DNA from 3 places in the Streptomyces sp. NPDC005423 genome. Region 3 is predicted to be linked to each of the others. Evidence: riboswitches for the same ligand, from Rfam matches in the RefSeq annotation. Region 3 holds a riboswitch; each other region holds the start of a gene.
The links. A riboswitch is a leader RNA that binds a small molecule or an ion and turns the genes downstream of it on or off. The one in region 3 is predicted to bind cobalamin.
Positions count from the first base shown of each region.

Region 1: it holds a riboswitch for cobalamin, as region 3 does, so the genes downstream of both, ABZT12_RS21055 (cobalamin biosynthesis protein) here and ABZT12_RS21645 (CbtB-domain containing protein) in region 3, are expected to answer to the same signal.
Region 2: it holds a riboswitch for cobalamin, as region 3 does, so the genes downstream of both, ABZT12_RS11070 (ribonucleoside-diphosphate reductase subunit alpha) here and ABZT12_RS21645 (CbtB-domain containing protein) in region 3, are expected to answer to the same signal.

Region 1 covers NZ_JBEXET010000019.1:74,375-78,578, reverse strand. Annotated here, with positions in the region: gene ABZT12_RS21065 (inorganic phosphate transporter) at 95-1,360, shown strand; gene ABZT12_RS21060 (hypothetical protein) at 1,406-1,627, shown strand; cobalamin riboswitch at 1,761-1,903, shown strand; gene ABZT12_RS21055 (cobalamin biosynthesis protein) at 2,004-2,945, shown strand; gene ABZT12_RS21050 (cobyric acid synthase) at 2,942-4,204, shown strand, end outside.
Region 2 covers NZ_JBEXET010000007.1:4,067-8,270, forward strand. Annotated here, with positions in the region: gene ABZT12_RS11070 (ribonucleoside-diphosphate reductase subunit alpha) at 14-2,383, opposite strand; cobalamin riboswitch at 2,506-2,668, opposite strand; gene mctP (monocarboxylate uptake permease MctP) at 2,809-4,204, opposite strand, start outside.
Region 3 covers NZ_JBEXET010000020.1:68,850-73,053, reverse strand. Annotated here, with positions in the region: gene ABZT12_RS21660 (pyruvate carboxylase) at 1-272, shown strand, start outside; gene ABZT12_RS21655 (FAD binding domain-containing protein) at 329-1,045, opposite strand; gene ABZT12_RS21650 (enoyl-CoA hydratase/isomerase family protein) at 1,238-2,314, shown strand; cobalamin riboswitch at 2,348-2,498, shown strand; gene ABZT12_RS21645 (CbtB-domain containing protein) at 2,603-2,752, shown strand; gene ABZT12_RS21640 (CbtA family protein) at 2,787-3,653, shown strand; gene ABZT12_RS21635 ((2Fe-2S)-binding protein) at 3,650-4,204, shown strand, end outside.

The sequences.
Region 1 (4,204 bases), on a different contig from region 3:
TCCGGACACCGCAGTGCCCTCCTCAGTTCATCTTCCGTTCACTCAGGTTGCCTACGGTCAACCAGCCAATGACTTCGAACGATTGCCTGGGTAAATGGAAAACTTCTCGCTGATCCTCGCGATTGTGGTAATAACCGCACTCGCGTTCGATTTCACGAACGGTTTTCACGACACCGCCAACGCGATGGCCACCACCATCTCGACCGGTGCGCTCAAGCCCAAGGTCGCGGTGGCCATGTCCGCCGCGCTCAACCTTGCGGGCGCCTTCCTCTCCGTGGAGGTCGCCAACACGATCTCCAAGGGTCTCGTCGACGAGAACGGCATTCGTCCCGAGGTCATCTTCGCCGCCCTGGTCGGCGCGATCCTCTGGAACCTGGTGACCTGGCTGGTCGGGCTGCCGTCCAGCTCCTCGCACGCCCTGATGGGCGGTCTGATCGGCGCCACCATCGCCTCGGCGGGCACCGGCGCGGTCCACGGCGACGTCCTCGTCACCAAGGTGCTGATCCCGGCCGTCGCGGCCCCGATCGTCGCGGGCGCCGCGGCGCTGATCGCCACCCGGTTCTCCTACGCGCTGAGCAGGAACGCCGGCGGCCAGTCCGCCAAGAAGGGCTTCCGCGTCGGCCAGATCGCCTCCGCCGGCCTGGTCTCGCTCGCCCACGGCACCAACGACGCGCAGAAGACGATGGGCATCATCACCCTCGCCCTGGTCGCCGGCGGCGCCGTCGCCCCCGACTCCGACCCGCCCACCTGGGTCATCCTCTCCGCCGGTCTGGCCATCGCGATGGGCACCTACATCGGCGGCTGGCGCATCATCCGCACGATGGGCAGGGGGCTGACCGACCTCCAGCCGCAGCAGGGCTTCTCCGCCCAGACCAGCGCGGCCACCGTCATCCTGGCCTCCTCGCACCTCGGCTTCTCGCTCTCCACCACGCACGCCGTCTCCGGTTCGGTGATGGGTGCCGGGCTCGGCCGCAAGGGCGGGGTGGTGCGCTGGTCGACCGCGACCCGGATGTTCGTCGCCTGGGGTCTGACGCTGCCGGCCGCCGCGCTGGTGGGCGCGGGCGCCGAGTCGGTCACCGGCCTCGGTGACTGGGGCACCGCCCTGGTGGCCGTCTTCCTGATCGCCTCCAGCGCCGCGATCTGGAAGTTCTCCCGCCGCCAGGTCATCGACGCCTCGAACGTCAACGCCTCCGAGGAGCCCGCGGGTGTGGTCACCACGGCGATCGCCGCCGTGAGCCCGCCCCCCGCGGGGTCGACGGTGACCGAGGACCTCACCGCCACCATCCCGGCCCCCGCCCCGGCTCCCGTCCCCGCCACGGCCGTCGTCGACCCGGCGGTCCCGCCGGCCGCCGCCGTCTGAGTCCGCGCCCCGGTCAACTCCCCCGGTTACTAAGGAAGCAGCAGCATGGACATCGACTGGGCAGCCCTCGGCTCCGTCTTCGGCGTCAGCCTCGTGATCACCGTGGCGCTCGTGGCCGTCTTCACCCTCGGCATCACCGCCCTCTCCCGCCGCGAACGCGCCACGGCGCAGGGCGACTCCGCGACCCTCGCCCTCACCGGCGCCTGTGTGTGCTTCGCGGCCTGCACGGCGGCGGTGGCGTACGGGATCTCGCTGATCGTCGCCTGACGGCACACCACCCGGCACCGGCCGGAGGGCGGGACGGACCACCGTTCCGCCCTCCGGCCTTCCGCGCGCTCTCCAGCCCCTCTCGTGTGGGCCTCAGCACACTCTCCCTTCGCAGGTCAACAGCAAGTTGACGGCTCTTCCGGCCCCGTGGTGGACTGCCGGAGCCATGTACGGCGACAGGAGAGGAAGCCGGTGTGAATCCGGCGCGGTCCCGCCACTGTCACCGGGGTAGGTAGCCCCGGGAGCCAGGAACTCTCATCGCCGGTCTCGTCGAACCAGGGCGTGGACACCCTGAGTGAGGACATATCGCCATGCTCGGCTGCCGATCGAGGTTCAGTACCAGCGCCCTGTCCGGCCCGGCGACCGGCTGAGCCCGGTGCGTGCCGATCGCGTCTTCGCGTACGGCGCCGCCGCCGGCCTTCTCGGCGACCACCTGCTCGGCGATCCGCGCCGCGGCCATCCGGTGGCCGCGTTCGGGCGGGCCGCGGGCGCCGTGGAACGGGTGCTGTGGCGAGACCACCGCGGGTGGGGAGCGCTGCACACCGGCGTCTGCGCGGGCGGCGCCGTCGCCCTCGCGGCCGGTGCCGTGCGCTGCGTACGCCCCTCTCGTGCCGCCTCCGTCGCCCTCACCGCCGCCGCCACCTGGGCCGTCGTCGGCGGCACCTCGCTCGCGCGCGAGGCCCGCACCATCGGGCGCGCCCTGGCGGACGGGGACGTCGAGGGCGCCCGTGAGCGGCTGCCGCACCTGTGCGGCCGGGACCCGCAGGCGCTCGACGCCGACGGGATCGCCCGGGCCGTCGTCGAGTCCGTCGCCGAGAACACCTCCGACGCCGTCGTGGGCGCCCTGGTCTGGGGAGCGCTCGGCGGAGTGCCCGGGCTCGTCGGGTTCCGGGCGGTGAACACACTCGACGCCATGGTCGGCCACCGGTCGCCCAGGTACCGGCGGTACGGCTGGGCCGCCGCCCGCCTCGACGATCTGGCCGGCTGGCCGGGCGCCCGGCTCACCGCCGTCCTCGCGGCGGCCGCCGGCGACGACCCGCGGGGTGCCGTGCGCGCCTGGCGGAGCGACGCCGTGCACCACCCGAGCCCCAACGCCGGTCCCGTGGAGGCCTCGTTCGCGGGCGCCCTCGGCGTCCGGCTGGGCGGCACGCTCTCCTACGGGGGCCGGGTCGAGCACCGGCCCGAACTGAACGGCTCCGGCCGCGCGGTGGACGTGTCCGACATCGAACGGGCGGTACGGCTCTCCCGGCGCGTCGGGCTGCTGGCGCTGGGCGTCGCGGTCGCCGGCCGGTACCTCGTGAAGGGAGGCAGGGCATGAGCGGCGGACTGCTGGTCGCCGGCACCACCTCGGACGCCGGCAAGAGCGTCGTCACCGCCGGGATCTGCCGGTGGCTGGTGCGGCAGGGCGTGCGGGTCGCGCCGTTCAAGGCGCAGAACATGTCCCTCAACTCGTTCGTCACCCGTGAGGGCGCCGAGATCGGCCGGGCTCAGGCCATGCAGGCACAAGCGTGCCGGATCGAGCCGACCGCGCTGATGAACCCCGTACTGCTGAAGCCCGGCGGCGACCGGAGCAGTCAGGTCGTGCTCATGGGCCGGCCGGTGGGGGAGATGACCGCCCGCGGCTATCACGGCGGACGGCAGGAGGCGCTGCTCGGCACCGTGCTGGACTGTCTGGCCGAGTTGCGGGGCACGTATGACGCGGTGATCTGTGAGGGGGCCGGCAGTCCCGCCGAGATCAATCTGCGGCGGACCGACATCGTCAACATGGGGATCGCCCGCAACGCGCGGCTGCCGGTGCTCGTGGTGGGCGACATCGACCGCGGGGGCGTCTTCGCCTCCTTCTTCGGGACCCTCGCGCTGCTGAGCCCGGAGGACCAGGAGTTCGTCGCCGGGTTCCTCGTCAACAAGTTCCGCGGCGACGTCTCCCTCCTCGAACCGGGCCTGGACATGCTGAAGGGCCTCACCGGCCGCCGTACGTACGGTGTCCTGCCCTACCGGCACGGCCTCGGGATCGACGAGGAGGACGGGATGGGCCTCTCGCCGCGCGGCACCGTGCGCGCGTCGAGCACCGCGCCGCCCGTCGGTGAGGACGTGCTGCGGGTCGCCGTCTGCGCGATCCCCCTGATGTCCAACTTCACCGACGTGGACGCGCTGGCCGCCGAACCGGGCGTCGTGGTGCGGTTCGTGGACCGGCCCGAGGAGCTGGCCGACGCCGACCTCGTCGTGATCCCCGGCACCCGCGGCACGGTCCGCGCGCTGGAGTGGCTGCGTGAGCGGGGACTCGCGGACGCGCTGGTCCGCAGGGCCGCCGAGGGGCGTCCCGTGCTCGGTGTCTGCGGCGGCTTCCAGATCCTCGGCGAGCACATCGACGACGAGGTGGAGAGCCGGCGGGGTCCGGTGGCGGGGCTCGGGGTGCTGCCCGTGCGGGTGCGGTTCGCCCGCGAGAAGACGCTGACCCGGCCGGCCGGCGAGGCTCTCGGCGAGCACGTCGAGGGGTACGAGATCCATCACGGTGTCGCCGAAGTCATGGGCGGGGAGAGCGTGTTCACCGATGCCGAGGGACGGGCTCTGGACGGC
Region 2 (4,204 bases), on a different contig from region 3:
TTCTTGGCGGTCGTCACTGGCAGGCCTCGCAGGCTTCGGGGTTCTCGAGGGAGCAGGCCACCGCGTCGGGGTCGGCGGTCCGCTGGACGGGCGGGGGCGCGGCCTCCTGGGCCCGGGCCGCGCGGGCGATCCGGGTCGCGGGGCGCGAACGCAGGTAGTACGTCGTCTTCAGGCCCGACTTCCAGGCGTACGAGTACATCGAGGAGAGCTTGCCGATGGTCGGCGTCTCCAGGAACAGGTTCAGCGACTGGGCCTGGTCCAGGTACGGGGTGCGGGCGGCGGCCATGTCGATCAGGGCGCGCTGCGGGATCTCCCACGCCGTGCGGTACAGGGCGCGCACCTCGGCCGGGATCCAACTGAAGCCCTGCACCGAGCCGTTGGCCTCGCGCAGCGCCTCCCGGGTGCGGGCGTCCCAGACGCCGAGCGCCTTCAGGTCGTCCACCAGGTAGGAGTTGACCTGGAGGAACTCACCGGAGAGCGTCTCGCGCTTGAACAGGTTGGAGACCTGCGGCTCGATGCACTCGTAGACGCCCGCGATGGAGGCGATGGTGGCGGTCGGCGCGATCGCCAGCAGCAGCGCGTTGCGCAGTCCGCCGGCGGCGATCCGCTCGCGCAGCGCCGCCCAGCGCTCCGGCCAGGCCGGGGTCGTGTCGTAGTGGTCGGGGTGCAGGACACCGCGGGCGGTACGCGTCTTCTCCCAGGCGGGCAGCGGGCCGCCGCGCTCGGCGAGGGCCGCGGACGCCTCGTACGCGGCGAGCATGACGCGCTCGGCGATCCGGGTGGAGAGCGCCTTCGCCTCGGGCGAGTCGAAGGGCAGCCGCAGCGCGAAGAAGACGTCCTGGAGGCCCATCGCGCCCAGACCCACCGGGCGCCAGCGGGAGTTGGAGCGGCCCGCCTGCTCGGTCGGGTAGAAATTGATGTCGACGACCCGGTCCAGGAAGGTGACCGCCACGCGCACGGCCTCGTCCAGCCGCTCCCAGTCCATGTCGCCCCGCGCCGCGTCGACGAACGCGCCGAGGTTGACCGAGCCCAGGTTGCAGACGGCGGTCTCCGAGTCGTCGGTGACCTCCAGGATCTCCGTGCAGAGGTTGGAGGAGTGCACGGTGTGGCCCGGCTCGGCGGTCTGGTTGGCGGTGCGGTTGGCCGCGTCCTTGAAGGTCATCCAGCCGTTGCCGGTCTGCGCCAGGGTGCGCATCATCCGGCCGTACAGCTCGCGGGCCGGGATGGTCCTCCGGGCCAGTCCCGCCGCCTCCGCCGCGCGGTAGGCCGCGTCGAACTCCTCGCCCCACAGGTCGACCAGGTCCGGCACGTCGGAGGGGGAGAACAGCGACCAGACGCCGTCCTCGTTGACCCGGCGCATGAACTCGTCCGGGATCCAGTGCGCGAGGTTGAGGTTGTGCGTACGGCGGGCGTCCTCACCGGTGTTGTCCCGCAGCTCCAGGAACTCCTCGATGTCGGCGTGCCAGGTCTCCAGGTAGACCGCGGCCGCGCCCTTGCGCCGGCCGCCCTGGTTCACCGCGGCGACCGAGGCGTCGAGGGTCTTCAGGAACGGGACGATGCCGTTGGAGTGCCCGTTGGTGCCCCGGATCAGCGAACCGCGCGCCCGGACGCGGCTGTACGACAGCCCGATGCCGCCCGCGTGCTTGGAGAGACGGGCCACCTGGTGGTAGCGGTCGTAGAGGGAGTCCAGCTCGTCGCGCGGGGAGTCGAGGAGGTAGCAGGAGGACATCTGGGGGTGCCGGGTACCGGAGTTGAAGAGCGTCGGGGAGGACGGCAGGTAGTCCAGGCGGCTCATCAGCCCGTAGAGCGCGGCGACTTCGTCCACGGCGCGGGGGGTGTCGTCCTCGGCGAGGCCGGCGGCGACGCGCAGCAGGAAGTGCTGCGGTGTCTCGACGACCTTGCGGGTGATCGGGTGCCGCAGCAGGTAGCGGCTGTGCAGGGTGCGCAGCCCGAAGTAGCCGAAGCGGTCGTCGGCCCGCTCGTCGATCAGGGCGTCGAGGCGGACGCCGTGGACGCGCACGAACTCGGCGGTGCGGTCCGCGATCAGGCCCTCGCGGTGGCCCACGGCGACGGACCCGGTGAAGGACGTGACGCCCTGCGAGGCGGCCTCGGCGGCGATGCCGATCGTCAACAGCCGGGCGGCCAGCCGCGAGTAGGCGGGGTCCTCGGAGATCAGGCCCGCGGCCGCCTCGGTGGCCAGCTCGCGCAGCTCCGTCTCGTCCGCCCGGGCGGACCGGCCGCGCAGCGCGGCGGCGGCGACCCTGCCGGGGTCGGCGTCGGGCAGGTCGGCGGTCAGCTCGGTCAGGGTCCGCAGCAGCGCGGTCCCGGGACCGTCCGTCCGTACTGGGTCCGCTGAGACCGGCTCTGCTGGCGCGATGGTCACGTTGGGGCTCTCCCTCGCTCGGCACAGGGCCTGGCGCGGGGCAGGCGGCAGCACACGAGCGCACGGGGCGTCGCCTCCGCCGGCCCACTCCACGAGGCCCGGACGTCAGGCGCCTGGCCGGGTCGGCCGGGCGCGCTGTCGGCAGGTCCTCGGACTGACCGGGCGTGCGAAAGCACGCAAGTACACCGTTGCGGGACAGTTCCGGATTCGCACCGGATTCCCCTGCGGCGACAGCGAGCATGAGCATACATCTTGTGCCGGGCTGCCGAGACGCCACCAGATGTTGTGTCAGGGTGGTGTCGGAGCGTCAACTCGTAGGTGAGGAGAGTGATCACTCCGCGGCCCCGCGGCGCACGCCGACGGGCCGCCGGCAACCTGCTGCCGACGGCCCGTCGCGGGGTGGCGGGACTCTGTTGGGGGTGGGCTCAGTGGGCGGGAGCCGCGGTCGCCGGCGGCAGTTCCGCCTGTACGCCCGGGTCGCCGGCGTCCGCCGTGTAGTCGGCGGGGCTGGTCTCGTCGACGCCTTCGGGTGCCTTGAACGCCTTCAGGGCGAAGGTCAGCACGACCGTGACGACGACGTTCAGGACGAACGCGGTGAGGCCGATGTAGCCGATCTCGCCGATGCCGGGGATCTCCTTGGAGGAGCCGCCGAAGTGGGCCTGGGTCGGCGAGGCCACCCCGTACGCGGCGAGGGTGCCGTAGATCATGCCTACCGCCCAGCCCGCGAGCAGGGCCCAGCGGTGGAACCAGCGGGTGAAGAGGCCGCCGACCAGGGCCGGGAAGGTCTGAAGGATCCAAATGCCGCCGAGGAGCTGGAAGTTGATGGCGACCGTCTTGTCCATGGTGAGGACGAAGACCAGCGCGCCCACCTTCACCAGCAGCGAGACCAGCTTGGAGACCCTGGTCTCCTGGGCCGGGGTCGCGTCGGGCTTGATGAAGTCCCGGTAGATGTTGCGGGTGAACAGGTTCGCCGCCGCGATCGACATGATCGCCGCCGGCACCAGTGCGCCGATGCCGATCGCCGCGAACGCCACACCGGCGAACCAGGCCGGGAACATGTCCTCGAAGAGCTGCGGGATCGCCAACTGCCCGTTGGTCACCTTCACTCCGGCCGCGATCGCCATGAAGCCCAGCAGCGCCAGCAGACCGAGCATCAGCGAGTACAGCGGCAGCAGCGTGGTGTTGCGGCGGATCACCTCACGGCTCTTGGAGGAGAGCGTCGCGGTGATCGAGTGCGGGTACATGAAGAGCGCGAGCGCGGAGCCCAACGCCAGGGTGGCGTACGTCCATTGACCCGCCGGGGCGGGGACGAGACCGCCCGCTCCCGCCGCGGTGAACTTGGCGCCCGCCTTGGCGAAGACGGAGCCGAATCCGCCGAGCTTGATCGGGATGTAGATGATCGCCACCGCGATGACGATGTAGATCAGCGAGTCCTTCACGAACGCGATCAGCGCGGGCGCCCGCAGCCCCGACGAGTAGGTGTACGCGGCCAGCACCCCGAAGGCGATGAACAGCGGCAGGTCCTTCACGAACCAGTTGGCATGGGCGCCGCCGCCCACCCCCAGCACGTCCAGCACGGCCTGGATCCCGACCAGTTGGAGCGCGATGTACGGCATCGTCGCCAGGATGCCGGTGACCGCCACCGCCAGCGAGAGCCCCTTCGACCCGAAGCGCCCCCGCACGAAGTCCGAGGTCGTCACGTACCCGTGCCGGTGCGAGACCGACCAGAGCCGGGGCAGGAAGGTGAAGATCAGCGGATAGACCAGGATGGTGTACGGCACCGCGAAGAAACCGGCCGCGCCCGCCGCGTAGACCGCCGCC
Region 3 (4,204 bases):
AGGTCCGCGACACCTCGGCCGCCTCCGACGTACCGGTCACCGAGAAGGCCGACCGGTCCGACTCCGGTCAGGTGGCGGCGCCGTTCGCCGGGGTGGTCACCCTCGCGGTCACCGAGGGCGACGAGGTCGCGGTGGGCGGCACGGTGGCCACCATCGAGGCGATGAAGATGGAGGCCGCGATCACCGCTACGAAGGCGGGCCGGGTGACCCGGCTGGCCATCAACCGCATCCAGCAGGTGGAGGGCGGCGACCTGCTGGTCCAGATCAGCTGAACTCCGTTGTAGCTACGGGCCGTTGGGGCGATGTCCGCCCCGGCGGCCCGTGGCGCTCAGCGGGCGAGCAGCCCGGTGACCTCCGCGCGGACCACGTCCCACGCCGGGGCGTCCAGCGCGCCGGCCGTCGTCCCGTGCAGCGCGTCGAGGACCTGCTCGGCGGTGGAGCCGGCCGCGCGGTCGACGCTCTCGCAGAGCACGTCGTAGCCGACGCGGACGGCGACCCGCAGGCGGCTCCCCCCGCCGTCGGCCGCGTGCAGCGCGGCGGCCACCACCAGCGGCGGCGCTCCGCCCGCCGCGCCCGGCAGCTTGCGGTAGCGGCTGGCGAGCGGCTCCCGCCAGCGCAGCCCGAGCAGCAGCCGGCCCTTGGCCGGCACCTCGGCCGGCTCGGTCTCGTACATGTCGTCCGGTTCCAGCACCAGCGCCCGGGCCTCCAGGACGAGGGCCGCGGGCAGCAGACACCGCAGCGTGCTGCCGGCCATGTTGCCGCCGACCGTGGCCGTACGGCGCACCGCCCCGGTGCCGACGGTGGCCGCCGCCCGGCGCAGCGTCTCGGGCACGCGGTCGTCGATCTGGTGCAGCACCACGGCCGCGCCCAGCGTCTCGCGCCCGATCGCGGTGGCCTCCGGCAGCTCGCGCAGCGACATCGCGTACTCCGGGAAGCCGTCGCGCTGCCACCCGGCCCACACCAGCGTCGCGCCGCCTATCGGCACCGCCCCCTCGGCCAGGCACCGCTGTGCTTCGGACACGGACGTGGGCAGACGCAACAGCACGGCGGCGGACCTGCTTTCCGGGAACGTGGCGGCCGGTGTGCGGAGTGCCCCGGCGACCGGACCGTCGAACCGGCTCATCCTCCCCGGACGCGCGGGGGCGCGTCCAGGGCTCGTTCGCGCGGCGGGTGCGCGTCTCCGCCCGGCCCCGCACCTGGCCGGCCCGGCCGGAAACCGGCATGTCATGGTGGCCCGATGACGGAACGAGGCGCTCGGACGACCGACCACGAGGAACCCGTACTGCTGCGCACCGAGGGACGCGCCGGGTATCTCACGCTCAACCGCCCCGAAGCGCTCAACGCCCTCAGTCACGCCATGGTCCGCCGTATCCACCGGGCGCTGACCGAGTGGGAGGACGACCCGGCCGTGCGGACCGTGGTGCTCACCGGCGCGGGCGAGCGGGGCCTGTGCGCGGGCGGCGACATCCGCGCCATCCACGCCGACGCCCGCGACGGTGACGGCACCGCCTCCGCCGCGTTCTGGCGGGACGAGTACCACCTCAACTCCCGGATCGCGCACTACCCGAAGCCGTACGTGGCCGTCATGGACGGCATCGTGATGGGCGGCGGCGTCGGCCTCTCCGCCCACGGCGGGGTGCGGATCGTCACCGAACGCTCCAGGGTCGCCATGCCGGAGACCGGCATCGGGTTCGTTCCCGACGTCGGCGGCACCCACCTGCTCGCCCGCGCGCCCGGTGAACTCGGCACCCATCTGGCGCTGACCGGTGCCGTCGCGGGCGCGGCCGACGCGCTGCTGTGCGGCCTCGCCGACCACTTCGTGCCCTCGCACGCAATGCCCCGGCTCCTCGACGGCCTCGCCCACGCGCCGGTACCGGAGGTCCTGAGCCGGTACGCGGGGACCGCGTCGCCCGGCCAACTCGCCGCCGCCCGCGGGTGGATCGACGTCTGCTACGCGGCGGACACCGTCGAGGAGATCCTCGGGCGGCTCCTCGGACACGGCGGCAGCGCCGCCAAGGAGGCCGCCGAGACCCTGCTCTCCCGGTCGCCCACCTCGCTCAAGGTGACCCTGGCCGCACTGCGCCGGGCCCGCCGGCTGGGCCGGCTGGAGAGCGTCCTCGACCAGGAGTACCGGGTCTCCTGCGCGGCCCTCGCCGCACCCGACCTCGTGGAGGGCATCCGCGCCCAGGTCATCGACAAGGACCGCGACCCGCGGTGGAGCCCGCCCACCCTCGCCGAGGTCACCGAGGCGGACGTCGAGCGCTTCTTCGCCCCGCTCGGCGGGCGTGAACTGGGCCTCGCCGCAGGGGAGTAGACGATCTCCCGGGCACGTCCGGCACCGACGCTCGATTGACGCCCCCGAGAAGGGGGCCGTACGCTCGCCCTGTAGTGAAGGCATAAGGAAGCTGGTGAGAATCCAGCACGGTCGCGCCACTGTGAGCCCGCCACCGGAAGGTGACAGGTGAGTCAGACACTGACCCTTCACTCCGCCCGCACACGCAAGGGACGCACGATCCCCTAAGGAGGGCTCACCTTGAGCAGCGTTTCCACTTCCCCCCGCCCGGTGTCCACGCCGGTCGTCCTGCCGGTCTCCAAGTCCGTTCTGTGGCTGGTCGGTTCGGCGCTGATCGCGCTCGCCGTCTACTACTTCGTCGGCGTCGACCAGGGCGCCGTGTCGGTGTTCGGCAACGACATGCACGTCCACGAGTTCGTCCACGACGCGCGTCACTTCCTCGGCTTCCCCTGCCACTGACCTCGTCGGCACCCGGACGTACGGACAACTCGACATGGAAAAGAAGCTCCTCCTGCGCGGCGTACTCGCCGGCGCGGTGGCGGGCCTGCTCGCGTTCGTCTTCGCGCGCATCTTCGCCGAGCCGCAGATAGACAAGGCCATCGACTACGAGACCGGTCGCGACGCCGTCCAGAACACCCTGGACAAGGCGGCCGGCCTGCCCGTCGAGGCGGGCGACCCCGACCTGTTCAGCCGCACCATCCAGGCCAACGTCGGCATCGGCGTCGGCATGGTCTTCTTCGGGATGGCGATGGGCGCCCTGTTCGCCGTCGCCTACACCGTGTGCCTGGGCCGCACCGGCGGTCTGCGGGCCCGCTCCCTGGCCCTGCTGGTGGCCGGCGGCGGGTTCCTCGGCATGTACCTGGTGCCGTTCCTCAAGTACCCGGCCAACCCGCCGGCGATCGGCCACGAGGAGACCATCCAGCAGCGCAGCGCCCTGTACCTGATCATGGTCGTGTGCTCCGTCGCCTTCCTCGCCGGAGCCGTCTGGCTCGGCAACCGGCTCCAGGCGCGCTTCGGCAACTGGAACGCCACGCTGCTGGCCGGCGCCGCGTTCGTCGTCGCGATCGGGATCGTCATGCTGCTCCTGCCGCAGCTCGGCCACCTCGCGTCCAACAAGGAGAACTACGGCAACCAGGCGACCGAGACCCCGCTGCCGCTGACCGATACCAAGGGCACCATCGTCTACCCGGGCTTCCCCGCCGACGTGCTGTTCGCCTTCCGCCTCTACTCCGTCGCCGCGCAGCTGGTCCTCTGGACCGCTCTCGGTCTGGTCTTCGCGCCACTGGCCGAGCGGCTGCTCGCGCCCACGCGGCCGGACGCCGTCGCCCCCTCGCAGGAGCCGGACCCGGTCGCGGCATGACCGCTCCTCCCACGGCGAGCGCGGTGATCGAGGAGATCACCGCGCTCGGCCCGTTCTTCGCCGTCCGCACCCATCCGTCCGGCACCGCGCCGCCCGAGCCCTGGCAGCGGTTCACCCGAGCCCTGCTGGAAGCCCGGGTGAACGGCGTACGCGACTCGCTGGCGGCGATGGGCGGCCGGCCGGCCGGCACGGTCGAGCTCCGGGTCGCGGCGTCCGTCGCCCATCTCGGGCTGGCCGCCCGGCTGGTCTCTCCCGCCCTGGCCGCCGCCGTCCTGCACGGCCGTGTCCCGGCACCGCGCCTCGCGGAGCTGCGGTGGCAGCCGGTGCTCGGCGCCCCGGTCCCGCTGTCGCTGCCCGACGACGCCTTCGCGGGCGCCCCCGCCCGGGAACCGGCCCGGCTCGCCGAGCTGCTCAGCGACCGGCTGCTGAACGGCCCGCTGACCGAACTCGCCGACGCCATGGGGGAGTTCTCGGTGTCGCGGCACATCCTGTGGGGCAACACCGCCTCGGCGGTCAACGGAGCCGTGACCATGATCGCGTCGGCCCGCCCG